4 regions of the Leptolyngbya sp. CCNP1308 genome follow, and region 1 is predicted to be linked to each of the others. Evidence: predicted binding sites of a transcription regulator. Region 1 holds the regulator's gene; each other region holds the start of a gene.
The links. Region 1 encodes NtcA, which controls nitrogen genes in cyanobacteria. Its sites were predicted from a motif close to TTTGTANNNNNNNNTACAAA; they were not measured.
Positions count from the first base shown of each region.

Region 2: a site for NtcA is predicted at 3,136-3,155, ahead of urtA (urea ABC transporter substrate-binding protein). Genes of this name have one in related genera too.
Region 3: a site for NtcA is predicted at 3,846-3,865, ahead of glnA (type I glutamate--ammonia ligase). Genes of this name have one in related genera too.
Region 4: a site for NtcA is predicted at 2,419-2,438, ahead of VB780_RS30970 (fumarate reductase/succinate dehydrogenase flavoprotein subunit). Genes of this name have one in related genera too.

Region 1 is NZ_JAYGIH010000078.1:93,445-100,900, reverse strand. It holds gene VB780_RS23610 (HAMP domain-containing sensor histidine kinase) at 1-346, opposite strand, end outside; gene VB780_RS23605 (DUF3155 domain-containing protein) at 590-916, shown strand; gene VB780_RS23600 (cofactor assembly of complex C subunit B) at 1,015-1,545, opposite strand; gene VB780_RS23595 (PadR family transcriptional regulator) at 1,618-2,007, opposite strand; gene VB780_RS23590 (DUF3084 domain-containing protein) at 2,223-3,647, opposite strand; gene ntcA (global nitrogen regulator NtcA) at 3,766-4,437, opposite strand; gene thrC (threonine synthase) at 4,914-6,218, shown strand; gene VB780_RS23575 (MoaD/ThiS family protein) at 6,337-6,612, shown strand; gene VB780_RS23570 (hypothetical protein) at 6,797-6,943, shown strand; gene VB780_RS23565 (hypothetical protein) at 6,956-7,156, shown strand; gene VB780_RS23560 (hypothetical protein) at 7,205-7,369, shown strand.
Region 2 is NZ_JAYGIH010000077.1:80,606-88,061, forward strand. It holds gene urtC (urea ABC transporter permease subunit UrtC) at 1-38, opposite strand, end outside; gene VB780_RS22925 (ABC transporter permease subunit) at 42-1,214, opposite strand; gene urtA (urea ABC transporter substrate-binding protein) at 1,733-2,977, opposite strand; gene ureG (urease accessory protein UreG) at 3,310-3,933, opposite strand; gene VB780_RS22940 (Uma2 family endonuclease) at 3,977-4,567, opposite strand; gene VB780_RS22945 (glutamyl-tRNA reductase) at 4,681-5,973, opposite strand; gene glpX (class II fructose-bisphosphatase) at 6,420-7,456, opposite strand, start outside.
Region 3 is NZ_JAYGIH010000109.1:77,764-85,219, reverse strand. It holds gene VB780_RS28425 (helix-turn-helix transcriptional regulator) at 1-695, shown strand, start outside; gene VB780_RS28420 (hypothetical protein) at 771-1,928, opposite strand; gene glnA (type I glutamate--ammonia ligase) at 2,205-3,623, opposite strand; gene apcB (allophycocyanin subunit beta) at 4,105-4,614, shown strand; gene VB780_RS28405 (FGGY-family carbohydrate kinase) at 4,655-5,902, shown strand; gene petG (cytochrome b6-f complex subunit V) at 5,962-6,075, opposite strand; gene VB780_RS28395 (hypothetical protein) at 6,542-7,201, shown strand; gene VB780_RS28390 (hypothetical protein) at 7,413-7,456, shown strand, end outside.
Region 4 is NZ_JAYGIH010000121.1:8,177-15,632, reverse strand. It holds gene VB780_RS30980 (HEAT repeat domain-containing protein) at 1-87, opposite strand, end outside; gene VB780_RS30975 (4Fe-4S dicluster domain-containing protein) at 199-426, opposite strand; gene VB780_RS30970 (fumarate reductase/succinate dehydrogenase flavoprotein subunit) at 577-2,280, opposite strand; gene VB780_RS30965 (LysR family transcriptional regulator) at 2,635-4,683, shown strand; gene VB780_RS30960 (ABC transporter ATP-binding protein) at 4,793-5,608, opposite strand; gene VB780_RS30955 (ABC transporter permease) at 5,760-6,614, opposite strand; gene VB780_RS30950 (ABC transporter substrate-binding protein) at 6,843-7,456, opposite strand, start outside.

The DNA.
Region 1 (7,456 bases):
GAAACCTTTTTCCAGACTTTAGCCCAAAGGGAGGCGAGAGGGGCTCTTTCTCTGGAGAAGCAGCGTTTTGGGGCTGAGACCAAAGCTGTGATGGGGCGATCGGAGGTTGCGTACTGGAGCTGACTTCACCGGCAGCCTCAGAGATCGCCAACAGCCCTTCACCCAGGTCACTCCAAAGATCGGCGGTCTCTGGGTAAGCCACTAAAGGTATAAGGGTAGGGTTGATCGACTCAGCCGCAGCTTCGGCTAGGTAGACGACGGTTGAAGCAGCTCCCAACGCCTGAGTCAGCAGGAGCACCTGGGACTGACACAGGGCGATAAATTCAGAGCTGGGAGAGCCAATCATGGCAGCGCAACATAAGAGTGTGACGGAAGAAAAATTAAAGTTTTGTCAATTTTTTAACAATTCTGTTCAGGCCTGAGTTCCTTAAACGCCCTTGTATCCGTTGCGGGCCTTGGCATTTAGAGGTTTTAGGTCAGTTTTTAAGAGAAGTTGAAATTCTTATTTTGAGCCTATATACTTGGCCTGGTTAACAAATTTTGTAACCGAAACTACATCCAAATATCCAATGAGAGGGAGGTAGGCAACTTGGCAAGGAGACGCAAGCGTAAGAGTCGTCGTCGCTTAGAAGGCCGTCGCATTTTAGAAGCTGTTCCTCAGTATAGTATTGAGAGCGGCAACGAAAAACCCGTAACCGCAGCTCGGAATTTTATCCATTCCGAGGGCATTGCCCCCCCAGCCCTGCTGCTGGTTAAGCGGAACGAGCACACCACTGACCGGTACTTCTGGGCCGAGAAGGGTTTGTTTGGTGCCCAGTACGTGGAAGAGAATCATTTTCTCTTTCCCAGTCTGCGGGTGCTGCTCGGCGAAGAAGATGAAGAAAACGCCTCAGTTCTAGAGACCTTGACTCACTAAGGTAACCATTCTGGCTGTGAGCATCTGCCTTACCGATGCCTCCGTCAGAGTTACTGTTTACCTAAAAAAGCTAGCCAAAGGGCTAGCTTTTTTTTGGCCTAGCGATCGAAACCTTGATTGAGGGCAATGAGTTCATCCCGGTGGGCTGTAATAGCCACCTTGGCAAGCACACCGTCTGGTGGGCTGTCGATTGCCGCATCGGGCCGCACTTCTAGCCGAATCTCCTCATCGCGATCGGCGCCATGCCAGTAGAACCAGCCCGCCCCTGGACTGAGCGCTAACAGTCCCAAAAAGATAGCGCTATGGGCTGGCCACAGATTGGCCAGTACTAGGGCAAAGCAGAGAGCTCCCACAGCGGCAAGCAGGGTTAAAAATCCCGCTAAAAATAGGCTGGGGCGAACTCTCCCGCGCAGGGTAATGCGCTGAGGCTCGGCTTCGGCGGCGATAACGGCATAGGCCCGCGCTTCGAAATAGGCCGTTAGGTCTTGCAGCAGAGCAAGGGGATCGGCGGGGCGCGTTAGCATCAGGGTTTCAATACGGTCTTTGGTGGAAGCCCGAATGAAAAAAACTAACCCCACTATCATCAGTAGGGTCAGCAACAACGTCGAATAGAGTACGGTGTCAGTCACGCCAGGCCATGCAAAGCTACCTCTCTAGGGTACGAAATGATGGATCATTCAGGTAGGCCTTGCGGGATTGATTCATCGGTGGGGGGCAGAGTAGGCTGGACTTTGGGTGCAAGCAGGCCGGGCGGGATCGCCCATATAGGTTTTCCAAAATTCGGCCAGTTCTTCGGCCTGAAGCCGCCAGTCGGGGTTAAGACGATACATGCGGCGGGGACGACCCCGACCTTCTACTTTCTTCCAGTAGCCGTCAATGGCATTTTCGTCCTCTAGAAACTTAAGTGCCCCGTAAAGCACTGTGTCTGACAGGCGATAGTGAGAATACTGGTGGGTTAACCGCTGGATTAACTCGGTGCCGTAGGAGTCTTGCTGGAGCAATACTGATAACACGTAGCAAACGGCAAGCTCTTTGTTGAGGTAAATTGGCGGTGGATCCTCGAAGAACTGATAAATATCCTCAAATTTCATGGGATCGCTCCAGGTATATTTAAAATTTGCTTGCCCTAGGACAAGCCAGAGTTAAAAAGCAACCTATTAGCAGCCGACAGATTTGTAGGTTAATTCTAAGCACAGGTGATCCCCACAATATCGAAGTCGGGGCAGATGGTAACTATCTGCAAATCTTTTTAGACATTATTAAATATTCGCCACCAAAGATAATTTGGCTTGGATCCCCTTCGGTTTTAGAGCCCTCTAGGGGCGCGGCGGTTTAGGAGCTGATCGCTGCTATCGCCTAGGGGATTGTTCAATTCACCGGTTTGAAATAGAATCCGCCCGTCACGCACCGCCGCCAGATGAATCTGAACTGGCCCTGCTGTGAAGATATCGGTAGCCGCGATCGCCTGAAGATCGACCGCCTGTCCTGATTGCTGCACCGTTTCTAAAAAGTTGAGCACCGTTTCAGGCCGGTTGTCGGCCACTTGCAGCGTGTCGCTAACGACACCATCCTGCCGGGCGCGAAATTGAGCTGCCGCTAGCAGCAGATTGAGACGCTCGACTAGCTGGCGATCGCCCAGGGGAGGGGGGTCGAGGGTAACGGTCGCCAAGCGCTCGCCGAGGGCATAGACCTGCTGATTGGGGGTGGCATCGATGAAGACCTGGACGCAGGGCTCGCCCTGCTGCACGACACAGGGCTCACCCGTGATGTAGTTGGCCGCCGAGAGCAGCCGCACCACATAGTCTTCGCCCGTGGACAGGCGGTCAATCAGCGCCTCGACTTCGCGGTTGCCGATTAGCAAAATTTGCTGGTCGATCAAAGCCCCTGGGGCAATGGCCCGAGACACTAGACGGTTGGCTTCGAGGAGAAAACTCGTGACAAACTCCTCGGCCTGCTCCCGATTTTCGGCGCGTCCCTGCCCGACTAAAATTTCCTGGTTGCGGTTGAGCGCAATATTGCCTCGAAACAACCCCTGGTATTGCGTCTGCAGAACGGCTACCTGCTGCTCTAAAAAGTCTTGCTCGGCCTCTAGGCTAGTGAGGCTGCGCTCACGCTGGGCGATGGCGCGATCGCGATCGGCAATCTGCTCGTCTAGCTCGGCGATGGCGCGATCGCGCGCAGCAATCTGGCTGCCAATGGTGGCCTGCTGCCGCAGCAGGTTATCGCGCTGCACCCGCAGAGCATCCGTCGACTGGCGAAGGGCGGCGGCCTGTTGAGAGACTGCATCCAGCTGGCTAAGGGTTTGGCGCAGTTGCCCCTCAGTAGCCTCCTGCTGGGCCACCGCCTGATTGAGCGATTGATTGATTTCCTGGAGTCGAGCCAGCGCCCGCTGCCGTTCGTCGGTAGCTGACTCCAAATCGGCTTCTACACTCTCCTGGGTAGCCTGAGCCTGAGCGAGATCGGCCTCAGCACTTGCCAGATCATCCTGAATTTTACCCAGCTCAAATACCCCGGTGCGCAGCTGACTACTGACCCCAAACAGCAGAGCCAGCGTAGACGCCGAAATAACGCTGCCCGTGGCGATACTCACTAGGGTGGCCGTTTGTCGAGGGCGCAGGTTGAACAAGCTGAGACGCGCTTTGCCCACCTTGGTGCCCACGCGATCGCCCAGAGTAGCAATAAAGCCCCCCAGAATCAAAACCGCCAAAATCAATACGTAACCAGAAACCATGCACCAGCCACAGGGGAGTTTGCACCTACTCTACTGCATGGGTTAAGCCCCTGGACGCCCCAATATTGCCGATAGCTAGGTTGGCTATCAAACCCAGCAGGCCTAGGCCAAACCCGCGCTAAGTAAACTGCTGACTCAGATTAACCGGATCGTGCACAGTAATCTTCTTTTTATAAATAGAGATCATGCCCTCCTGGCGCAGATCTCCCAAGAGGCGAGTCACGGTCACGCGGGTAGAACCGATGGCCTCGGCAATAGCTTGGTGGGAGAGCTTCAGGTCAATGGTGATGCCGTCCTGGCTGGGCACGCCGAAATCGCGGCAGAGAATGAGCAAAAAACTGACCAGGCGAGAGCCCATGTCTCGGTGGGCCAGAGTTTCAATCATCATCTCAGTCTGCAAAATTCGAGAAGACAGACCCCTCAGCATCAGTAAAGCTAGCTCAGGGTTTTCTTCTAGCGCCTGCTCAACCTGTTCGATAGGCACCGACAACAGTTCTACCGGAGTAAACGCCACAGAGTGATAAAAGCGATCGGAACGATTGCCGGTGATAAGTGATAAAACCCCAAACACACTATTCTCTCGCAGCAGAGCGACCGTAATTTCTTCTCCGGCCTCGTATACCCGCGACAGTTTGACGGCTCCTTTTAGCAGAAAATATACCCGTTCTGCTGGATCTCCAGGAAAAAAAATAGTCTTGCCCCGTTCATAGGACTCGACTACAGGGGGAAATGCTCCTCCAGATAGCTGACGAAAAACATTGGCAAGGGGCTTATCTTGGGTCACTACCATAACGTTCTGCTAAGAGCATCACAGAGAGCATCTGCACTAAATTCGCCGTTCCGATGTCGCTATGACAGCCAAACGTACAGCACAGAACACCTTGGGCATAAAGCATAAAGCAGTCTGACTGGTCTGGCACGTTAGCCAATGCAAACATTCCATGACTTTAGATCAATTAACCTCAACTGCAAGGTAGGTGTTTGTATACCAAGCTACCTTATTCGTCCCAGTGCTGATTTTGCAGTGCCCATAGGAGCTGCCCAGCCGCAGATTGGCGGCGAAACGGCAGCAATTCCCGCAACCGTGCGATCCATCGCTTCTAGGAAATCAGCCCTGACAGGGCAAACCGCTAGCAGATAGAAGCTTCGCCTATACCCGACTTTTTTGGTCGGGTACATTTGACCAAGTATTGTTTCCAGTGTTACGTTCTGGATCAATTGAGCAAAGCTAACGATCGCTCCCCAGTAACCGCAGTAGAGAACGCCATGACACAGTCCCTCGAACAAGCTATCGCCGCAAAGCCCACCTTTTCGGCCTTGAAGTGTCGAGAATGTGGTGAAACCTACGACCTTGGCGCTAAGCATGTGTGCGAAGACGTGTGCTTTGGCCCCCTAGAGGTCGCCTACGACTACGATGAAATTCGCCGACGGGTCACTCGCAGCAGCATCCAGGCAGGCCCGCTCTCAATTTGGCGCTACAAAGACTTTTTACCCGTCAGCACCGACAACCCAATTGATGTAGGAACTGGTATGACGCCCCTTGTGCGCGCCAATCGGCTGGCGCGGCAGCTAGGCCTAAAGGAACTCTATATAAAAAACGACGCCGTCAACATGCCCACCCTGAGCTTTAAAGATCGGGTGGTATCGGTAGCGCTGACCCGGGCGAGAGAACTGGGGTTTACTACTGTTTCCTGTGCCAGCACGGGCAATTTGGCCAACTCTACGGCGGCGATCGCCGCCCATGCGGGTCTTGACTGCTGTGTGTTCATCCCCGCCGATCTAGAAGCCGGCAAGGTGCTGGGTACGCTCATTTACAACCCTACCGTAATGGCCGTACAGGGCAACTATGACCAGGTCAACCGGCTGTGCTCTGAGGTAGCTAATACCCAGGGCTGGGGTTTCGTCAACATCAATCTGCGCCCCTACTACTCTGAGGGTTCCAAAACCCTGGGCTATGAGGTAGCTGAACAACTGGGCTGGCGCTTGCCCGACCACATCGTAGCGCCGTTGGCATCGGGGTCACTGTTTACCAAGATCTACAAAGGCTTCCAAGAATTTGTTAAAGTCGGCCTGGTTGACGATAAGCCTGTACGCTTTAGCGGTGCCCAAGCTGAGGGATGTTCTCCCATTGCTCAGGCCTTTAAAGAAGGCCGCGATTTTGTGACTCCGGTAAAACCCAACACGATCGCCAAGTCCATCGCCATTGGCAACCCCGCCGACGGCATCTATGCCCTCGATATTGCTCGCAAGACCAATGGCAACATCGAATCGGTAACCGACGCCGAAGTGATTGAAGGTATGAAGCTACTGGCCGAAACCGAAGGTATCTTCACCGAGACTGCTGGTGGCACCACCATTGCGGTGCTCAAAAAGCTGGTGGAAGCGGGTAAAATTGACCCCGATGAGTCTACAGTGGTCTACATTACTGGCAACGGCCTAAAGACTCAGGAAGCCGTGCAGGGTTACATCGGCGAGCCCTTTACCATTGAACCTAAGCTCGACAGCTTTGAGCGTGCCCTAGAGCGATCCCGCACCCTCGACCGGCTAGAGTGGCAGCAGGTATTGGTCTAAGGTTTAAGGTATAAGGCTCAAGGTTAATCGGCTTTTTTCCCACATTAAATCTTGAGCCTTCTTCTCTACATTTCTGCTGACAGATCAAACTTACTTTCCCGATTCATTTACTACACCTATGGCTGTCAAAGTACTGATTCCAACTCCGCTGCAAAAGTTTACTAACAACCAGGCTGCCCTCGAATGCAGTGGTAGCAATATCGTAGATCTGCTCAACGATTTGGAGAGCAACTGCCCCGGCATTAAAGCTCGGCTCTGCGACGATTCTGGTGAGCTGCGCCGCTTTGTCAACTTCTACGTCAACAGCGAAGATATTCGCTTTCTCGACGGCAAAGAAACGGCCCTTAACGATGGCGACGAAGTTAGCATCGTCCCCGCCGTAGCTGGGGGCTGATGTCAATAGTTACAGCGCATGATTAAAAATCGCTAGCAAACAGCTTGGCGGCGCAAGTTAGCAGTGATTCTGAAGGTGCCAGGCATGGTTACAGATTCATGCCAGACTGTGTTGGCTACAAGGCCAGCTGAAGGGTTGTTTTCCTTGGGGCTAACATTGACTTATGTGTCTGCCTTGATGCCCTATGTCCAATACCGCTGATGATGTCTGGCGCTTACTGGGCGAGCTGACCGAAGCTCAAAAAGAAACCGAGCACCGGTTTCAAGAGACTGATCGCCAATTTCAGGCAACCAGAAGCCTGATCAGTCAGCAGAAACAGCCGCTCAATTAGCAGCTGGGCAAGTTGGGCAATCGTCTAGGAGAGTTTGTCGAATGGCAGGTACGTCCTGCGGTAGTCAGGCTGTTTCAAGACCGAGGCATTGCCGTGCATGAATTTTACGATGGCGTTTCGGTGCAGCGGGGCGAAGAGGGCATTGAGGTCGACCTGCTAGTGGTCAACACGACTGAAGCTGTTGTCGTGGAGGTCAAAAGCAAACTCACCTAGACCGATGTCGATGAACACCTAGAGCGCCTAGGGAAATTTAAGCGACTCATGCCTCGCTATGGCGACGTGCGGGCCATGGGGGCGGTGGCGGGCATGGTAGTGCCCAAGGATGTAGCTCGATATGCCTATCGCCAAGGATTATTTGTTCTGGCCCAGTCGGGCGATGGGGTAGCAATTCTCAACGACGCTCAATTTCAGCCTCGGTCTTGGTAGGTGCATTACATCGTTCTGGGCAAGTACTTGTTTCCTCCAAATACGGACAGGAAACGGTTACGAAAGAGCCGTAGTTTATCTTGTTTA
Region 2 (7,456 bases), on a different contig from region 1:
GCCGCGCGGCGCGGCTGGGTTGTAATGTCAGCAGTCATAGCCTATAGCTCCACCGAACGCCCTTTCGGCGGGAACAGCCCAGCGGGCCGCACCTGCAAAAAGGCAATAATTAACGCGAAAACCAGCACCTTGGCCATGCTCGTCGTGGCAAAGAAGGTAAAGAAGCCAATGATGGGCTGAAAGAAATCCGTCGGCGGAAACAGCAGCGCCATGGTGCCCGAGCCCAGCAGGTAGGTGGTAATGCCAATGACGAGAGCCGCCACAATGCTGCCCACCAGCTTGCCAACCCCGCCGACTACCACCACCATGAACGCATCCACAATGTAGTTGCTGCCCAGGTTGGGGCCGACCGAACCCAGCAGCGTCACCGCAAACCCAGCAATACCCGCCAGCCCAGAGCCTAGGGCAAAGGTGATTGCATCCACCTGCCCGGTGGGAATGCCCAAACAGGCGCTCATGCCCCGGTTTTGGGTCACTGAGCGAATCCGCAGACCCCAGGCCGTGCCGTTGAGAAACCAGTAGACCGCCACCAGGCAAATAATGGTGAGAGCAATAATAAACAGTCGCGCCGAGGGAAACTGCATGGTGTTGCCCAGGGTAACGCCCCCCCGCAGCCAGCTTGGCGGCGTCACATCCACGTTGCGGGCCCCAAACCAGGGGCGAGCGAACTGGGCGCTGCCAGAGCTTTGAGCCAAAAACCAGGTCAGCGCTGCGATCGCACCACTCAGCCCCAAAAACACCGGGTTTGCCCAGCCCAATATCCGACTCCAGTCGGTGTAACGGGTCAGCACCCAGCGACCGATAAAAAACAGCGCCGCAAACACAACCAGACCCATCAACATCGGCCAGCTGACGCTGCGAATAAACTGAATCAAGATCAGGCTCACTCCCCAGGTGGCCAACAGCGTTTCTAGGGGGCGACCATACAGGTAGCGAATTACGGTGCGCTCTAGCAATAGACCAATCGCCGCAGACACCAAAAACGCCAGGGGCAGCGCCGCAAAAATATAGATCTCTGGGGCAATCCCCCCCATGCTTTTGGCCGCATTCTGCACCAAAAACGTAGTGTAGGCCCCAAACATCATCAGTTCACCGTGGGCCAGATTAATGACCCCCATCAAGCCAAACACAATCGCCAAGCCCAGGGCCACAATCAACAGCACCGCACCAATGCTAATGCCGTTAAACAGGCCACCAATTAAGCCTTCTAACACAGCTCTTACCGCTTTCAGAACAACTCACAATCTGCGGGGCGTCACCGCCTCTGTCCACAGAATCTAGTTAAAACTCAGTAGATACTAAGGGTAGCCCCGCACTAGAAAAGTCCATCTTTAACAAAATTAGGTTAAGTCAAGGTTCTGCCCAATCTCAGTATTCAAAGCCTACTTGCCTTGGATTTTCTTAACAGTCATCCCCGGCTCGAGCGCGGCAGGTGAATGATCTAAACAGACTCAAAAACCAGGTTTAAAGCGCTTAAGGTGAGACCCTACGCATTAACTGAAGCCTCGTTAGTAGGGGCGAAAGATAACGAAGTTCCCTCGGTCTGGTTAAGGTTTAAACCTAAACAGATCCAGCCATGGAATTCTGTCTGGAGAAAAACTCCAAATCCCGAGCTGAATTTGGTATATCCAAACTAGTTGGGACTGATCTATTTGGAACTTATACAGAGAGCGAGGACACAGATACCTGCACCCCCGCCTCATTTCTATGACCGCATCACCATAGCCGTCGCCTAGATATCGAACCTTTCACCCTTAGCGGGGTCAGACCAGTCGCAGCCAACGCCAATGGTGTCGGGTACAAACTGGTTCCAGGGCAGCGGGTCAATGGGGCCATCGGTTTCCCAAATAATTTCAAACAGGCCGTCCTCCATGACTTCTCCAAGCCGTACTGTCTTAGACAGGTGGTGGTTGGTGTTCATGGTTACGGGGCCTTCGGGGGCAGCCATTTCCTGGCCGTAGGCCGCTGTCCGTACCTCAGGAATATCGAAAGTTCCGGCGGCCTCTACCGCCTGCTTCCACAGGTAAACCATAATGTAGGCGGCTTCCATGGGGTCGTTGGTGACTCGGTCTTCACCAAACTCGGCCTTAAAGTCGGCCACCCACTTTTCGTTTTCGGGGGTTTCTACGGTTTGGAAGTAGTTCCACGAAGCCAGGTGTCCGACTAGAAACTCGGGGCCAATCTGGCGAACTTCTTCTTCAGCCACGCTCACCGACATCACAGGATAGAGATCGGGCCCCATCCCCGCGCCCTGAAGCTGCTTAAAGAAGGCGACGTTGCTGTCACCGTTGAGGCTGTTGAAGATCACGCCGCCATCGGGTAGGGCGGCACGGATCTTGGTGATGATAGGAGTGACTTCGGTGTTGCCCAAGGGCAGGTAGTCTTCACCCACCGTGTTGCCGCCCTTGGCTTTGAGCTGCTCTTTAATAATGGTATTGGCCGTCCGGGGAAAGACGTAGTCGGAGCCAACCAGGAAGAAGTCGGTGCCCTTGTTCTCGATCAGCCAGTCTACAGCGGGCTCAATCTGCTGGTTAGGCGCTGCCCCAGTGTAAAAGATATTCTTCGAGCACTCTTGGCCTTCGTACTGCAGCGGGTACCACAGCATGTGGTCTTTGGACTCAAACACCGGCAGCATGGCCTTACGGCTGGCGGAAGTCCAACCGCCGAACACAACGGCTACCTGGTCTTGGTCGATGAGTTTTTCAGCCTTCTCAGCAAAGGTAGGCCAGTCAGAAGCACCGTCTTCGACTACGGCCTCGATTTGTCGGCCCAGCACCCCGCCAGCGGCGTTGATTTCTTTGATGGCCAGCTGCTCAGCATCAACTACCGTGGTTTCACTGATGGCCATAGTGCCACTGAGGGAGTGCAGAATGCCCACTTTGATAGTTTCGCCATCGGCGGCGGCGGTGTCGGTGCTGCCGTCGGTTGTGCCAGTGTCAGTGGTGGTAGTCGTACCGCCACAGGCTTTGAGCAGCATAGAGGTGCCCAGGGTGGCCGACCCATAAACCAAAAACTTCCGTCGATTAAATCGAGTTACCATTCAACCTCGCTCCTGACTCTTTAATGGAAGACTTGTCTTACTCGAGAATTCACGTAGACCGTCAGAGTGGATATTAGGAGGTGTGATTGGCAGCAAATGTAGCGTAGCGTACAAAAACCTCCCCTTTCTTGTAACGTTTATGAGATGTATGCCTTCCAACGACCTCTTTCTAAGGACAGATTTTGGGCGATCGCAGCAACCAAACCGATCCCTTGGCTGCACCAAAGCCGCTGCCGGGGTCTGCGTCGATACGCTCAAACCGTTTCCAGCTAAGGGATTGAGGCCACCGGCTCAGCCGCAGCGTGGTAGCTGATGAAGTCAATAATGGTGGCCAAACCCGCCTGGGTTTTGAGGTTGGTGAAGCCAAAGGGGCGATCGCCCCGCATCTTCCGCGCATCGCGCTCCATCACCTCTAGGCTGGCCCCAACCATGGGAGCCAGGTCGATTTTGTTAATCACCAAAAAGTCTGACTTGGTGATCCCTGGACCGCCCTTGCGGGGGATTTTGTCTCCGGCAGCCACGTCGATCACGTAGAGGGTCAAATCGACCAGCTCGGGGCTAAAGGTGCTGGCCAGGTTGTCGCCGCCGCTCTCCACAAACACCAGATCGAGGGGATTGAACCGTGCCTCCAGGTCTTCGATCGCCACCAGGTTCATCGAGGCATCTTCGCGGATGGCGGTGTGGGGGCAGCCGCCGGTCTCGACCCCGACGATGCGATCGGGGCTCAGCGCCTGGCTACGCACCAAAAACTGGGCGTCTTCCTGAGTGTAGATGTCATTGGTGACGACCGCAATGGAGTAGCGATCGCGCAGCGCCTTACACAACGCATCCACCAGGGCCGTCTTGCCCGAGCCCACCGGGCCAGCCACACCAACGCGAAAGGGAGTTGCCATGTCTGCTCAAGCCAACATTGGGATGCTCGATATCTTACACCGCCTATCGGGCCGAAATGCCTCGCCGAAATGCCTTAGCTGCCTCTAAGCGAGATATTTCGGCCATCAGCACGCAGCGGGACAGCAGTTCGATGTCAAGGCTAGACAATTCAGCAATCTCACTGCGGTAAACCCGACCATAGCCATTGGTTTCAAGATGATACAGACTCAGCAATCCATCTTCCCAAAACCAGACCTCCGGCACGCCCAGCACCCGGTACCGTTCCAGTTTGGTGATGTTGCCCCTGGTGAACGTCACCTCAATGGCGAGGTCGGGGATTGCTTTGGGCCCCCCCATGCAGTAAGACTCATCGGCCTGAGCAAAGGCCTCACCCTCCCGCTCCTGATCCATTGACCCAGTGGGATAAAACTCAATGCCCTGCTCTACAAAGAAAATTTCTAGCAAAAACGCGATTATCGACTTAAAAAACTCATGGTCGCGTCCGGGCATAAGAATTTCAACGGTGCCGTCGTAGTAGAACAGCCGCACCCCAGGGCAGCCCTCCAGGCCCTTCTGGATGAGCTTAAATTGCTCCCAACTGCGATCGCCATAGGTCACTCGTTGGTCAGCGGTAGGGCTAAGGACTGGCGGCATAGCAAACAACCTCATCCTGCCTTTAAATCCTACTTCAAACCAAAGGCCCCAGAGTTTTTCAAAAACTCTGGGGCCTGAGCTAGCTGCAATTAGCCGCCTAATTTTTCTCTGGGTTAACTGTACTTTTCGTTGGAGGCGGTCTCCAGGTCAAATAGCACCTGTAGGGTCTGCATCGCCCGCTTGCGGGCCTCAATGTCGCGCTGGGCGCGCAGTTGCACCATCGGGTCGTGGAGAATTTTGTTAACGATGCCACGGGTGAGGGCTTCGATCACCTCCTGGTGCTTTTCGGCAAACTCACTGCCCAGGCGCGACAGAGCCTTCTCTAGCTCTTGCTCACGGATGGTCTCGACCTTGCTGCGCAGGCTGCTGATGGTGCCCACGGTGTCGAGCGATCGCCACCAGTCCATAAAGCTCTCCACCTCCTGGTCAAGCAGCCCCTGGGCCTCCATCGCCATGCGGCGGCGGCTGGCCTGGTTTTGGGCCACCACCGCCTTGAGGTCATCCACGTTGAAGGCGTGGACATTGTTTAGCTCATTGGCGTTGGTGTGCACGTTGAGGGGCACGGCAATGTCAAACAGCATCAGGGTGCGGTTGGCAGCTACCAGTGGCGCTAGATTTTCCCGGTGCAGCAGCGGCTCGGTGGCAGAGGTGCAGGTAAACATCACATCACAGACCTGTACCGTGTCCAGCATGGCATCGAGGGTGCCGGTGCGAATATCGGCATCGGGGAACTGCTTAGCCAGCTCGTTGGCCCGGTCAATGGTGCGGTTGAGAATGGTGATCGTGCAGGACTCCTTGGAGACCAGGTGCTGCACTAGCAGGCGAGCCATCTTGCCCGCGCCCAAAATGCTGACGTGGCAGCTGTTCAGGTGGGGCACCTTCATCCGGGCCAGCTCTACGGCGGCGGAGCTAATGGAGACCGCCCCGGTGCCAATGCTGGTCTCGCTGCGCACGCGCTTACCGGCGGTGAGGGATTGTTTGAGGAGGCGATCGAGCACCCGGCCAATGCTCTTGTGCTGCTGGGCCAGCTGGTGGGCGTGCTTCACCTGGGCCAAGATTTGCCCTTCGCCCAGCACCAGGCTGTCGAGGCCTGCGGCCACCCGCATCAGGTGGTTGACCGCATCCTGGTGCAGCAGAATAAACAGGTGCTGGCGCAGCTCGTGGAGGGGCAGGCCACTGTGCTCGGAGAGAAACTGGGTCACCTCGCGAATGCCCTGCTCGGTCTCCTCAGTCACGATGTGGATTTCGAGCCGGTTGCAGGTGCTGAGAATCGAGACTTCGTCGATGTGGGGGCAATGGGTGAGATGGGCGATCGCGTCACCTGTCTGAGCCGTCGGAATGCTAAGTTTTTCGCGAATTTGCACCGGGGCGGTTTTGTGGCTCAGGCCAATTACGGCGATATTCATTCTTCCTCCACGCGTTTAAAAGTCACCTAATTTATGGTGTCGACAGATCCTTGGTGGCGGCCAGGTCACCTGGGGAATGGCCACGCCAAAGGTTGCTGCGTACACAATTGCCAATATGTTTGAACTTAGGGACAAACAGGGCCCGACTCAAGGAAACTCAACAAAAGTCCATCAAAAACTGTGAACACAGCCCTATCCGAATCCAGAATTGAAGTGCTGCCCGTAGAAAAACAACAGATCCCAAGCTGGGCTTGGTACAGGCAAAAAAAGAGATGCAGGATTCCCACATCTCTAGGCTAACGAATTAAACCCGTACTCTGGGACGTTTCTCAAGTCCGTAAGCAACTATGCGTCCCCCCTCCATGCCGTCTAAAAGGCTAGCTTTACCCCCCTTACTAAGGGGGGCAGGGGAATCAACTCAAGCAACTCAATACACTTAGGATCGCTTAGTGCAGCTGGAGAGCTTTGGGCTGGTCAACCATGTGGATGGTGTCGACAAAGCGAGCGGTCTTCGACTGGCTAGAGATGACCAGCGACTGGGTTCGCATGCCGCCGTGGAAAAAGCGCACCCCTTCCATCAGTTCGCCGGGGGTGATGCCGGTGGCGGCAAACAGCACGGTCTCGCCAGAGGCTAGCTCGTGGGCATCGTAGACTTTGTCGATGTCGGTAATGCCCATTTCGTTGAGGCGAGCAATGTTGGCTTCTTTGCTTTCGCCAATCAGGCCGGTTTTGACCACGGCGGGGTCATAGATCAGCTGCCCCTGGAAGTGGCCCCCTAGGCAGCGCATGGCGGCGGCGCTAATCACCCCTTCAGGAGCCGCACCGATGCCCATCAGGGCGTGGGTGTTGGTGCCGGAGAAGGCGCAGGAGATGGCGGCACCGACGTCGCCGTCGGCGATCAGCTTGACGCGGGCACCGGCATCGCGGATTTCTTTGATCAGGTCGTTGTGGCGATCGCGCTTCATGACCACGACCACCAGTTCGTCAATGCCGCGATCGAGGCACTCGCCCAAAATCTTCAGGTTTTCAGTGGCCGACTTGTTGATGTCAACTTTGCCCTTGGCCTGGGCCGGAGCCGCCAGCTTCTTCATGTAGAAGTCGGGCGCGGCAAACAGCCCGCCTTTTTCAGAAATGGCCAGCACCGCCATGGAGCCGTTTTGGCCGTAGGCCACCAGGTTAGTGCCTTCGCAGGGGTCAACGGCGATGTCAATTTCGAGCAGTTCGTCGGGATTGCAGTAATCGGTGGCATTGGGCTGGGTGCAAATACCCACCTCTTCACCGATGTAGAGCATCGGTGCATCGTCCCGCTCGCCCTCGCCGATCACGATGCGACCGCGCATGTGGATTTTGTTCATGCGCTCTCGCATGGCTTCTACCGCCACCTGGTCAGCGATGTTTTTTTCGCCTTTGCCCATCCACCGGGACGATGCGATCGCAGCCTGTTCGACAACCTCAATAATCTCAAGACCGAGGGTACTTTCCA
Region 3 (7,456 bases), on a different contig from region 1:
TGGAAAGTGGCCGCGCCAAGCCCAGCCGCGAACTGCTGTTGGCCTGGCTGCAAGAGCTAGACGCCCCGCTGGTGGTGCGCAATGAGGTCATGTTGCAGGCGGGCTATGCGCCGGTTTACACCGCTGCGCTCCTAGATGACCCAGCACTAGAGCAGATAAACTCGGCACTAGCGCAGCTGTTGTTCGCCCACGACCCGATGCCCGCGTTGGTTATCGACGAGCACTGGAATTTACTGCGTCTAAATCGAGGCGGTCAATGGTTGGCGGCTGCATTAATGCCAGGAGCGGCGGTTGATTTACCACCAGACAATACGCCGATCAACTTGCTGGATCTGTTGGTTCACCCAGAGGGGTTTGCCAAACCAATCATCAATTTGGAAGAGGTCGGCCCCACATTGCTGGCGCACCTGCGGCACGAAGCTTCTGTGCAGCCTGCGCTGACGCCTAAGGTAGATGCTTTTGAAGCCATGCTGCACAGTAGTCTGGGCACAGAGAACCTGCATACAAACTGGTCGCGCCCCACAGCTCCAGTACTGACAACGCGCTACGCTACTGAGTATGGTGAACTAGCGTTTTTTAGCATGTTTACGACTTTTGGAACACCGCAAGACATCACGTTAGCGTCGTTGCGGGTCGAACATTTATTTGCCGCCGATGAGGCTACCTACGCAGTGCTCAAAGCGCAGGTTCAATAGGTATTTTTTGAAGAAATACTGGCCGCTTGGCTATACTACTGCAACCGATTTCGAACTCTTATTCCAATCGACATACTAGCTATTATTTAGAGCATCAGCTTGTTCTTGAGTGGTAATCATGCTATCAGGAGGAACAATCGCTCCATCGGCTAAGGTGACACCTACTACGATCGCTCTGTCGCCAATCGTGACATTGTTGCCTACTGTAGAGCGAAAGAGAATAGCATCGTCTTCAATAGTCAGATCATTGCCCACTTCTAATGGCCCATGGAAAACAATGTTGTCGCTAGTTTTTAAGCCAGAACCAATGTTAATACTTGTCCCTTTGAGAGCATGAAAGGTCACTCGATCTTCGATCGCAGCATTGTCACCAATCACAATCGGCGTACCTTCATCGGCTCGAATAGATGTCCGCTCGCCCACGGTACTATTACTGCCAAGTCGAACATCTCCAATGATGCGAACAAATTCGGCTAGCTGAACCCCGTCGCCCAAGGTAGGGAAGACGGGATTTTGATTCCAACTGGTTGAGGGTGCAACACTCACTCCACTGACTGCGGCAAAGCCCTCAGATTCAAACAATTCAGGATAGTGCTCGGCAAACTCTTCATTAACTTCTAAAACTTCATCTTGAAATTCGGTATTGGCGTCTGTTTTTAGCGGTAAAGCATCTGCCTCAGCTTGAGTTGTAATTACCGCCCCAATCGGAACAATGCGATCGCGCTTAATTCGGACATTTTCTAGTCGCGCACCGTGCAAAACAAAGGCACCATCTTCTAGCACCACATTGTTTAATTGGGCATGGAAGCCTACAAAAGTAAAATCGCCGATTTGCGAATTTTTGACGATTGCCTGGTGAGCAATACTGTTACGCTCTCCAGTACTGCTAGAATTTTCGCCGCAGGGTGCGGCAGGTGCTGGGGAGTCATGAACGGCTAAAAATACAATGTTGTCTTGAAGATTGGTTTCATTACCAATGCAGATCTGTGTCTCGGGGTCAGCTCTGACGATCGTGTTACCCGCCACAAAAACCTGCTGTCCAATCGACACATCTCCAAATAGCTCCACCAGCGGGCTAACGAAGCTATTGTTAACGCTGACCTGAATCGGTTGCAACAGACTGAACAATTCAGACGGGTCACTGGCGATCGCACCTTTCCCCATCAAAACGCTGACCATTAGCCCAAGCGCCAGCGGCGCGATCAACCAGTGACGCATCGAGAATACAGCCATAGCAACCTTTCACTCCCATGCAGCATGGGACTATCTTTTCACCTTTTTTTGATGCTGTAACTAAGCTACAACTTCCTTAATGTGAACCTGCTGAGTCTCAACATGATTTAGCTAGAGAATAAGGATGTAGGAAAAATTACCGTTGAGATGGGCATAGATCGGGGGTTTGAATCTGCAAAACATGTTGGCAGTCGATCCCTAAAGAAAAGAGGTCTGAGCGTTAAGCGCAGACCTCTTTTTTCCCATGTCTTTCAGCCAGAGGCTAGCCCCCTTGCTCTAGCAGTCGTAGTAGAGAGCTAGTTCGTAGGGGTGGGGGCGCAGGCGCATGGGGTTGACTTCGTTGTCGAGCTTGTACTCGATCCAGTTGCTGATGAAGTCTTCGGTGAAGACGCCAGTGCTGGTCAAGAAGCTATGGTCGGCTTCGAGGGCCTTGAGGGCATCGAGCAGCGAACCGGGGGTGGAGGGAATCTTGGCCAGCTCTTCGGGGCTGAGGTCGTAGATGTCCACATCCAGCGGGTCGCCGGGGTCAATCTGGTTTTTGATACCGTCGATACCGGCGCAGAGCATCGCGGCAAAGGCCAGGTAGGGGTTCGAGGTGGCGTCCGGGCAGCGGAACTCCAGGCGCTTGGCCTTGGGGTTGTCGCCCGAGAGGGGAATGCGCACGGAGGCCGAGCGGTTGCCCTGGGAGTAGGCCAAGTTGACCGGCGCTTCAAAGCCGGGTACCAGACGCTTGTAGGAGTTGGTGGTGGGGTTGGTCAGCGCCAGCAGGGCGGGGGCGTGCTTGAGAATGCCGCCGATGTACCACAGGGCCATCTGGCTCAGACCGGCGTAGCGATCGCCCGCAAACAGCGGCTCGCCGTTGTTCCAGATTGACTGGTGGGTATGCATGCCGGAGCCGTTGTCGTTAAACAGGGGCTTGGGCATGAAGGTGACGGTCTTGCCCCATTTTTTGGCGACGTTCTTAATGCAGTACTTGTAGATCATCAGCCAGTCAGCGGCTTCGATTAGCCGACCAAAGCGAATGCCCAACTCGCACTGGCCGCCGGTCGCGACCTCGTGGTGGTGCTTCTCAATAGGTACGCCCAGCTTGGCCATCTCCAGCAGCATTTCGCTGCGCATGTCCTGAGAGGTGTCGGTGGGGGCGACGGGGAAGTAGCCCTCTTTGTAGCGAGGCTTGTAGGCCAGGTTGCCGCCCACTTCTTCGCGGCCCGTGTTCCAGCGGCCCTCAACGCTATCGACGTAGTAGTAGGCGGAGTGCTCGTTCTGGTCGAAGCGCACGTCATCAAAGATGAAGAACTCGGCTTCGGGGCCAAAGAAAGCGGTGTCGCCGATGCCGGTAGATTTCAGATACTCGATCGCCTTGGTGGCGATCGCCCGAGGGCAGCGCGCGTACAGTTCGCCAGTGCGAGGCTCTTTAATGGTGCAGATCATGCTCAGGGTGGGGTGAGCCATGAAGGGGTCGATCCAGGCGGTATCGGGGTCGGGCACCATCATCATGTCCGACTCGTTGATGGCCTTCCAGCCTCGAATGCTGGAGCCATCGAAGGCGACCCCATCGGTAAAGCTGCTGGCATCAATCTGGCTCTTGTGCAGGGTGAGGTGCTGCCAGATGCCGGGCATGTCAATAAATTTCAGATCGATTAACTCAATGCCGTCATCCTCAATCCATTTCAGGATGTCTGCTGGGGTTGCCATGAACTACTCCTTAGCCTCGTTTAGCGTTCAACCGTCGGGAAAACCGATTTAACTCGTCGTGGATGATGCCCTGGCCAAGACCTGGTTTTCCCTCGCCCATCGGCAAGGCGGCACCGGGCAGACCCTCATACAACACCGGTTTACCGGCACAGGAGGCCTGACCCCGCTGGTTCCACAGGCATCAACTCATCTGCATCATCCTAGGGAGAGGGGTTAGCCCGTTTTGTATCACCTACTACTTTTTGTCAGGGAAAGCCGACAAAAGCCCTGGGGCAGACCATGATGTTTTGTAACAATTCGCTCATAAAGCCGGGACTCTGGCGGGCCGGGGCAACCCAGGAGTTAAGCCCCCGTGGTAAACTTCTTCGAGGATAAAACCTGGTATTTATGAGGGTTAGAGCCTCTACCAGGCATGGCAGCCTAGAGCCTGCCGTCATTTATAAAATGCTGTTTGCCAAGTGAGAGTTGGGAGAAACCACCTATGCGGGACGCTGTCACCACGCTAATCAAGACCTACGACAACACTGGACGCTATCTCGATAGCAGTGCCCTCGACTCGATTAAGTCCTACTTTGACAGCGGTCTCGATCGCATCAAGGTGGCGGCCATTATCAGCGCTAACGCCGCTGGCATTGTCAAAGAAGCGGGCGTCACTCTGTTTGCCCAAGTGCCTGAGCTCATTCGCCCCGGCGGCAATGCCTACACCACCCGTCGCTACGCTGCCTGCCTGCGCGACATGGACTACTACCTGCGCTACGGCAGCTATGCCCTAGTGGCAGGCAACCCCGACGTGCTCGACGAGCGCGTGCTGACCGGCCTGCGCGAAACCTACAATTCCCTAGGCGTGCCCATTGCCCCCACGGTAGTTGGCATTCAGCTGATGAAAGACCTGGTGAAAGCCAAGGTGCAAGAAGCTGGCATAGCCGATCCCTCGGTGGTTGACTATCCCTTCGACTACATCACCCGTTCGCTGAGCGAGATCAGCATCTAGGCAGGGCTTGAGGAATGGTACAGCGAGCGGCTGCTCTGTGATGACCCTTCCCCTGGCTCTGGGTATAGACTTTGGCACCTCCGGGGTGCGTGCCGCTGTGGTCGATCCGCAGCGGCATTTATGTTGGCAATATCGCCAGGGCTACCCCCATAGGCCCGCCCCAGATTGCTGGCGGCAGGCGCTGTTTTCGCTGTTGGCGGCGCTGCCGGGGGCGATCGCCCCGCAAATTAGCCGAGTGGCCATCGACGGCACCTCCGGTACGGTGCTGCTGTGCGATCCAGCGGGAAAATCCCTGACGCCGCCGCTGCTCTACAACCATCCCTGCAAAGATTCTCTAGAGACTGTCAATGCGATCGCCCCCGCCCACAGCCCCGCCGCCAGCGCGACATCGAGCCTGGCCAAGCTGGTGTGGTGGCACCAAACCTTGCCGCCTGCGGTCTGGCATCAAGCGGCCTACTTGCTGCACCAGGCCGACTGGCTGGGTGCCCAACTCCACGGCCAGTGGGGGCTGAGCGACTACCACAACAGCCTCAAACTGGGCTACGACGTGGGCGATCTGGGCTATCCCAACTGGATGCAGGGACAGCCGTGGAGTGGGGTGCTGCCTCGGGTGTTGGCACCGGGGGAAGGGGTGGCATGCGTGAGGGAAACCGTAGCCCAGAAATTTGGTCTGTCCCCCTCCTGTCAGGTGGTGGCAGGCACCACCGACAGCATTGCGGCCTTTTTGGCCAGTGGCGCGATCGCCCCTGGAGATGGCGTCACCTCCCTGGGGTCAACCCTGGCGATTAAGCTACTCAGCGCCCAGCGGGTAGATGTGGGCGAATACGGCATCTACAGCCACCGTCTGGGGAACCACTGGCTAGTGGGCGGAGCCTCCAACAGCGGCGGTGCCGTACTCGAAAAATTCTTTGACCGAGTAGCCCTAGACGCCCTAAGCCAGCGCATCGATCCTACCGTGCCTACGGAGCTAGACTATTACCCCCTGACTGAGCCTGGGGAGCGATTTCCCATCAATGACCCGGCCTTGGCCCCCCGGCTCTCGCCGCGCCCAGAGGATGACAGCGCATTTTTGCACGGACTGCTGGTGGGCATGGCCCGCATTGAGCAGCGGGGCTACGAGCTGTTGGGCCAGCATGGGGCATCGCCCCTGCGGCAGATCTACACCGCTGGGGGCGGTGCCACCAACGAGACCTGGCGGCAGCTGCGGGCCGCTCTGCTGCCGGTGCCCATTAAAAACGCCGCCTCGGTGGAGGCGGCGGTTGGCAGTGCCTATTTGGCGCTGGGCTGACTGAAGCATTCTATTCAGTGATGCCAGCGTGAGCGGCGATCGCCCTCTCACCCGCAAGCCTACAGATCAAACTGATTGCCCCGACGGTACTGCATGTAAGCCGCGACGAAAAGCCCGGCCAGGGTGACGGGAATAAACCCTAGAACAATGCCACTTAGCAAAGGCTCAACCACAGCAATACTCCTTAATCTCAACAAAAATCTATGGTTTAACCATAGCACTAATCAGAGCCTGGGGGCAGGCTCACAGGCTATAGCCTAGGCTAATCGACAGCTCGTCGAAGACCAGCGCGGCAGAGTCACAGGAAGCCGTCTTACCTCAAAATACGGGGGAGTTTTTATTTGTTGCGGAATTCTTGAAAACGGTAAATCTGTTGTGTACTGTATACAATACATTTAGATCGTGGCAAGAAGTAAGCTCAGCTACGTCTTTTTGGCGGGCTGTTCGCTATCTTTGGTTAACTTTTGGGTGTTGCAAGGGGAAGTAGTTCTCAATATTTTCTTCTTGGCGGGTACACCCTCAAGCATTACCTTGGTCACTCGTTTGGCCTAGACAGATTGCGGTTAGGCGACTCGCATGCAAGCAACTCAATCTAGCCGCCGACATGCTGTGGTTCTTTAGAATTTTAGGAATGGTTTCATGCTGACTTACCTACATCAACTCACCGGTCGAGCGTTTAAGGCGATGGCGGCTGGGGTTTTGGTTGTAACTCTGATGTTCTTGAGCGTTCCTGGGGCATCGTCTCAGGCGTTGGCCTCTCCTAAGGGCACCCTGACCGAAACCATGGATCTCAAGATGACCAAGGCGGCCCAGGACTATGTCGAAGCTATTCTAGACGACTACTCCGACGCCCTGGAGGGGTCATTTAGCGAAGCGCTCAAGCCCCTTAAGTCAGTTACCAAAGACCTGACCAAGCAGCTCGGCAAAGCCGCCGCCGCCCCCACTTCGATCAGCTCTACCACCCTCGGCCCTAAACTTGAAAGTTCAAAAACTGCGCTAGATACCGCCTCGACCTCCTTTGATGCGCTGGTGGCCGATACGGCTAAATTTAAGTCCACTCTGGATGCCGCGCCCACTCAGCTCAAAGAGGCAATTGACACCCAGCTAGGCACCAAATTCGACGAACTGCAGCAGGCATTTGAAGAGGTGTCTAGCGCCATCGCCCTGCTGTCAGAAGACACAGCCGCGATCGATGCTGCCGACCCCACGGCGGGAGCAACCCTGCTAACAGAGCACTCTACCCAACTGACGGAGGCGATCGCAGCGGCTAAGACCATAATCTCTGGCTTTAGCGACTAGGAATTAAACCCCGAGGTTTACCACTAGTCTTGCCAACAAAAAAGCCCCCAAGTTTGGGGGCTTTTTTGTTGGCGGGTGCAGATGATGGGCCTTTACCTCATCCGGACGATGGATTATCCATCAAATCTCCTCATGCCCAGCATATGCGTCGTGTTTGGTATAAGAGAATACTGTTTTGTTAGTATGCATAGGTAAGCAAAAAGGAGAACCCATGAACAACCAAACCAACCAAGCCTGGACTACTGAGCAACTCGT
Region 4 (7,456 bases), on a different contig from region 1:
GTTGTCAAGATCGGGCGATCGCAGCATCTCAACCCACTGGGCTACTTCAGGGTCCATATCGGTGGTGTACATGAGCAAGGGTTCCAAAATGACGGCAGGGGGATGGGAGTGAGGGAGTGGATGAGTAGGGTACATAACGCTAAGGCGAGGCTCCGCCAACGCGCAGCAATGCACCTACCTCACCGATATCTCTCGTCCTCATCGCAGCAAGAACGGAATCTGCACCGTAATCGCCCCGGTGGGACATTCCTTCTCGCAGGGCAGGCAGAACCAGCACTCGTCGTATTTCATGTAGGCTTTGCCAGTCTCGGGGTTTTTGACCAGCACATCGAGAGGGCAGACCTCAATGCAGGCGTTGCATTTTTCGAGGCATTTCGATTCATCGACGATCACGGGTACGTCAACCCGTTGGGTAGTTAAGGCCATGGGGAATTCCTTCAGCTAAAAATTGAGGTGTAGGTTGGGTGGAGCGCTAGCGGAACCCAACAGCGGGGATTGGCGTTGGGTTGCACTTCGTTTCACCCAACCTACGGGGTTACTGGGTGCAGCACAGGGAGATGGTGGGCGGTGCCCACCCTACCGGACGGCGACATCGTAGACTTCTTCGACGAGATCGACATCGACGATGTAGGGTTCTACCGGGCGCTTAAACAGCTCCATGTGGCCGGTTTCGCCCTTCTTCAGGTTGACGTGGCAGAACCATTCCTCGTTGTTCTTTTCAGGGTAGTCGAGGCGGTAGTGGTAGAGGCCCCAGCGGGTCTCTTTACGGAACAGGGAGGCGCGGGCGGCCATCTCGGCGCAGTCGCGGATGAAGTGCACCTCCATGCAGCGCATCAGTTCGTGGGGGTCACGGGCTCCCATCAGGTTGAGGGTTTCTTCGTAAGCGACAAACTTTTGTAGACCAATATCCATGTTATTGGGCGACTTGGGCGGCTGCAGGTAGTCGTTGACCAGGCGGCGCAGCTTGTATTCCACCTGGGTGTGGGGTACGCCATCGGGCTGTTGCAGGGGGGCGTAGATGCGGGCCTGCTCGGCGGCGAGGAATTCAGCGTCGGGTTCCACATGCTCTAGATCGCGCACGTAATCCATGGCGTTCTCGCCCGCGATGCGACCGTAGACAAAGGCCCCGATCATATAGTTGTGGGGCACGCTGGCCATATCGCCCGCCGCGTAGAGGCCGGGGACGGTGGTTTCGGCTCGCTCGTTGACCCAGACGCCCGAGGCGCTGTGGCCGCTGCACAGGCCAATTTCAGAAATATTCATCTCGACACCGTGGGTGCGGTAGCTTTCGCCCCGACCCTCGTGGAAGCGGCCTCGGCTGGGCCGTTCGTTGTCCCACAGAATGGTTTCGATTTCGCTGATGGTGTCGTCATCGAGGTGGTACATCTTCAGGTGTACCGGGCCTTTGCCGGAGTTGAGTTCTTTGTAGACCTCCAGCATCATCTGGCCGCTCCAGTAGTCGCAGTTGATGAAGCGGTGGCCCTCGGCGTTAGCAGTGTAGGCCCCAAATGGGCTGGCCACATAGGCGCAGGCGGGGCCGTTGTAGTCTTTGATCAACGGGTTGATCTGGAAGCACTCGATGTTGGTCAGCTCGGCCCCGGCGTGGTAGGCCATAGAGTAGCCGTCGCCCGCGTTGGTGGGGTTTTCGTAGGTGCCGTAGAGGTAGCCGGAGGCGGGCAGCCCCAGGCGACCGCAGGCTCCGGTGCAGAGCACGACGGCCTTGGCCTGAATCACCACCATATTGCCGTTGCGTACGTCGAGGCCCACCGCCCCAGTGACGCGACCGTTTTGCACCATGACGCGGGTGGCCATGACGCGGTTGGTGACGTTGACCTTGTGGCGCTTGACCTGGCGGGCAAGAATTTTTTTCAGGTCTTTGCCCTCGGGCATGGGCAGCACGTACTTGCCCACCCGGTGCACCTGCTTGAGGTCGTAGTTGCCCTCGTGGTCTTTTTGAAACTTAACGCCCCAGCTCTCCAGTTCTTGGATCACCTCAAAGCCCAGCCGCCCGGTTTCGTAGACGGCCTTCTGGTTCACAATGCCGTCGTTGGCGATGGTAATTTCGCGCACGTACTGCTCGGGGGTGGAGTTGCCGGGGATGACGGCGGTGTTGACCCCATCCATGCCCATGGCGATCGCGCCACTGCGGCGAATATTGGCCTTCTCTAAAATCAGCACGTCGCTCTCGGGGCTGGCCTGCTTCGCCTTAATGCCTGCCATGGTGCCAGCGGTGCCACCGCCGACGACTAGAAAATCAGTTTTAAGATACTGAATGTTCACGTAACCACGTCCTTGGTTTAAACGGCAGTGAAATGGAATTATTGAGGCTAGCCAATGCCTAAAAATTAACGACTAACCCTGGGCTTCTGAGCCTTTGACATGTAGCTTAAGGGAGGTTCCCAAGGTCAATCAATACAGTTTGTAGCAATAACTACGGTTTATCCATCACAGCCTTCTATACACTCATAAAAAAGCTAAATAGGATTAGCTATATTGCCGTTTCAAGTATTTTTAAGAGTACATCCTAGGAAGCTATAATCTGCTTTTCTTATGATCGGAAAGAGAGAAAATTGGCCGAGGAATAACCGCAGATTTAACTCTATTTCTAAAACAATTTAAGCGAGTCAAAGCGATATGGAGATTTACCAGCTCAAAGTTTTTCTAGAAGTAGCTCGATGTCTAAGTTTTACCGAAGCTGCGGACACGCTAAATTTGACCCAGCCAGCGGTAAGCGCCAAAATCAAGTGTCTAGAATCTGACCTTGAGACTCCTCTGTTCAGGCGCTTAGGGCGGCGTATAGAACTCACCCAGGCAGGGGAGTATCTGTTAGAAGAAGGGCCTACCCTGGTGGATTTAGAAACTCGCTTGGTGGCTGAAATAGAGGAAATCAAACAAGGAAAATTCAGCACCTTAAAAATTGGCTGCATGCCGGATGTGTTAAGTAACTGGCTGCCGTCGGTGCTGTACGAATATCGGCGGGCTTATCCCGATGTGCAAACCAAGTGTACACAGTTTGATGCGGTTGAGCCGCTGTATCGCGCCATTAAGATGGGCGAAGTTGATATTGCCATCTCAGATCTAAGTTTTTCGACTTTTGACGAAATTTTAGGACTAGAAATTGGCTCCGTTAACTATTCGCTGATAGTCTCCAGCAGCCATCAGCTTGCTCAGCGGCCATGGCTGAGTCTAAAAGAGCTAGCTGACCAGGCATGGGTTTTGCCCCCAGATGGCGTGCCCAGTCGCATTATGCTGCAAAAGCGCATGCAGGAACTGAGGCTAAATCTCACCGATTTTGCCCATGTGGAAATTGTCGATGCGGCCAGTTTGATGCGCACCTATCTGCTCCAGGGGCACTACCTGGGATTTGTCTCTGACTTTGAATTCCAAATGGAGTGTGAAGCGGGGCTGCTGTGCCGCATTCCCCTGGAAGAATTTGCCCTGGGCACGCCTCTGTTTTTACTGATGGCCAAGCGTTTGGGACGGGCCTTGGGCTTGATAGGTCAACCCGCCGGTCGGGGCAGCCTGGGGCTAGAGCCGATTCGCCAGTTTGTGGCTATGGTGCAGGGCCAGCCCGGTGTTAGCCAGGGCAGTCTGCCCAAAAAACTGTCTCTCCTTGAACCATTGCCGGTGGCCTCGACGACAACGCCAGCCTCCATGGTGCCCCGGTTCCAGGCTCCCAACTTTTTGGTGCGCGCTGGTGCCGCCAGCGGAGCCGAGACGATCAACCTCACCATCGGTACCCAAAATCGCACCATTCAAACTGTGACCGCTGGGCTAATTATTCAGCGGCTGGGGCTGCTAGAGCATTTTTTACCGCGCGAGGGTCGCTACAGCGGGGTGCAGTATCGGCTGCGCTGGGCTGACTACGATTCTGGGGCACCGATTGTGGCTGGGCTAGAGGCTCAGCAGATCGACATTGGCGTGCTGGGCGACTACCCCCTGCTGCTCAGCGCAGCTCCCGGTGACAGCACGGCCCCAGCGGCGGGCACCCGCTTAATTAGCTTTGTGGCCAGCAATCTAGATGGCACCGGCAACGACATCATTGTGCCGCAGCACTCGACCCTCGACTGCATTGATGACCTGGCGGGGCGGGTGATTGCGGTGCCCTTTGGCTCGGCGGCCCACGGCATGGTGATGCGATCGCTCCACCACCGCCACATTCTAGACGCCGTCACCCTAACCTCTATCGACAGTGCTGGCCCCCAGCGATCGGGTCGCAGCTCCGCACCCGCCGATGGCTACGCCTATTTCGCCCCCTTCCACGAAATTGCCAAGCACAAGGGCCAGTTTCGCCGTCTGCTGCACGAAAACCTCGACGGGTTGCCCACCTTCCACGGAGTAGTGATTCGCGCCGCCCTGGCCGAACAATATCCCGAAATTGCCGTGGCCTACCTACGGGCGCTGCTGGCAGCCCAGTATTGGTACGCCACCCAACCTATGGCCACCACCCTGGTCAGCCGCTGGGTGAAGATGGATGCCGCGATTGTCAGCAAAACGTTGCGATCTAGCACCAGCGATCGCGCCGATGTGGTTTACCTGCCCGAAACCCAGCTGCGCACTGACTGGCTGCAAGCCCACATCCACCAGCTGGGGAAGATCGCTGGGCAAGAACACCTGGGACAAATCAACCTCGATCGCTGGATGCAGCCTGAGTTTTTGGAGCGGGCGATCGCAGCGCTTTGATCGGTAGGTGGGCAGCAATGAACCGTTCTGTAGGGGCATTGCAGTGCAATGCTCCCTACCAGATATCGGCGTTAAGTAGTCAATTGGGCAGGGCAAACGCCGTTTGCCCCTACAGGCAGCCCTCCATGCTTTTCATCGTCTCTTCGCGGATGCACTCGAACACTTGGCGGTGCAGGTTCACAAACTCCGCCGAGAGGGTGTCATCGAAGTGGCGGGGGCGACGCAGACCAATCGGCAGCTCGGCCTTGATGTGACCGGGCTGCACCCCCATAATGCAGATGCGATCGCCCAAAAAGATCGCCTCCTCAATGTCGTGGGTGACAAAAATCACCGTGGTTTTCAAGTCATCCCAAATATCCAGCAGCAGCTCCTGCATCATGTGGCGGGTTTGGGCATCCAGCGCCGCAAAGGGCTCATCCATCAGCAGCACCGAGGGCGAGTTGACCAGGGCCCGTATAATGCTAGCCCGCTGCTGCATGCCCCCCGACATCTGGTGCGGGTAGCTGTTGCGGTGCTTGTAGAGCCCCACTCGGTTGAGATAGTCGTGGACCAGCTCGGTGCGATCGCCCTTGGCCATGCCGCGAATTTTGAGCCCCAGCTCAATGTTTTGAAACGCCGTCTTCCAGGGCAGCAGCGAATATTGCTGAAACACAAAGCCGCGATCGGCCCCCGGTCGGGTAACAGGATCCTGATCCACCATCACATAGCCCGCCGTCGGTTTGATAAACCCGGCAATCACATTCAGCAGCGTCGATTTACCGCAGCCCGACGGCCCCAATAAACAGACAAACTCTCCCGGCTTAATGCCCAGCTGAATTTGATTCAGCACATAAATATCTTGGCCTCGGCTGCGAAAGGTGACCGATAGCCCCTCCACCTGCACCGCGCCTTTGACCGTCTGCCGTTGCTCTAGCTGCGTCATCATCACGTCTTAGTTGTCCTCTTGAGTAGCATCAAAAAAGTCTTTGCCAATCGCGATTTAAGGGTTATGGCGGAGTAATGATGGTGGGCATTGCCCACCCTACAAGCTATCAAACTCAAAACTCAGAACTTAAAACTCAAAATTTCCCCAAACCCTAAGCGCTGCCCTGCTTCTTCACCACTCGCCAGGGCATCAGCGCCCCCATGCCTCGGCTCACCGCCCAAGAGCTAAACGCCCCCATCAGCCCCATCAGCAGCATCCCCATCACAATCGGCGGATAGTTAGAGGTGACGTAAGACTCCCAGGTGATGTAGCCAATGCCGTAGCGACCCGCTAAAATCTCCGCCGTCACCAGACAAAACCAGGCGTTGCCCATGCCGATGGTCAGCCCGCTGGCAATGCTCGGCAGAGATCCCGGCACCACAATATCTTTGAAGGTATGCCAGGGTTTAGCCCCCAAACACTGCCCCACCCGCATCAGCACCGTATCGCTGAGGGTGCTCTCAACTCCGTTAATCGTGCTTATCAAAATCGGGAAAAATGCCCCCACAAAGGTGAGAAATACCATGCCGCTCTCGGCATTGGGAAACATCAAAATCGCCAGCGGAATCCACGCCACCGCCGGAATCGGGCGCAGCAGCTCTAGGGGCGGCAGTAGCAGATCTTCAACCGCCGCAAACCAGCCAATCATCACCCCCAGCAGCACTCCCGCGCCGGCCGCCAGGCCAAAGCCAATCAGCACCCGCATGATGCTAGAGCGAAAATGCACCCAGGGGCTAGAGACAAAAAACGTCAGCGTTGCCTTCAACACCTCCACCGGAGACGGCACAAACTGAAAATTGATGAAAAAGTCGAAATTGATCGCGCACAGCAGCTGCCAGACCCCAAAAAACAGAACCAGAGACAGCAGCCGCCGCGCCGAACGGTTGGCTAAAAATATGACACTAAACGCATCACTAAGCTGACTTAACCAACGCGGATTACCTACCCGTGAAACCGAAACCGCCATGGGTTGCCTCTCAATCACATCAATACGTATTAGCTGGAAGCCACAGTAGAGCAAGCAGATTGCGCCATTCTGCTCCCCATGACCCACGCAAAGCCCCCCTAGGTGCAGCGGCATTGCCGTAGGGCGTCAAAGCCACCGTAGGGTGGGCACTGCCCACCATTAGGGAGAAAGTTTTCTAGAAGTCACCTAAGGCCGTTGCCCTGTCGTGGCGAGGGTGAACCAAAACCGCTACTGCTGAGCACCGACTAGCACGGGCTGGCGATCGGCATAGAGGTCTTGCAGCCCCCTAAAGGCCGTCATCTGGCCGCCAGTGGACGAGGCGTAGGTCTGGGCATCGGCCTCTACTAAGAAGGCCGCCACCTCGTCTCCGTTGCTGACAAAGTAGGCGTTCTCTGCAAACAGCTTCCAGCCGTTGTTGTAGTCGTGAACGAACATCACATCCGCCGCCTGGCCCTCAGTTTGGAGAGCAGACAGGGCTTTGACCATATTGGCGATCGAGGCAAAGTTAGTCACGGTCTCCTCCCCCTGCACCCAAAACTGAGCCGCCAGTTTCGGGTCTTCAATCGCTTCGCCAGTGAGAGCATCTTCGCCGGTAATTTGATAGGCCTCAGCCGTAGCAATCACCTCGTCATAGTCTAGCCCTAGCTCTTCCATAGCGGTGAGCAGATAGCTTTCATCAATCCAGTTAACGACTTCCTCTGGGTTGACGGGTTTTTCGATTTTGCCCAGGCTGGTGAGGGTCACAATACTGTTCTTAAGAGCGCTCACCTGCACCTCTCCAATAGTCGGGTCAAGGGGTTGTAACCCAGAGGGGCCTAAGAACATATAAACCACTTCTTTTT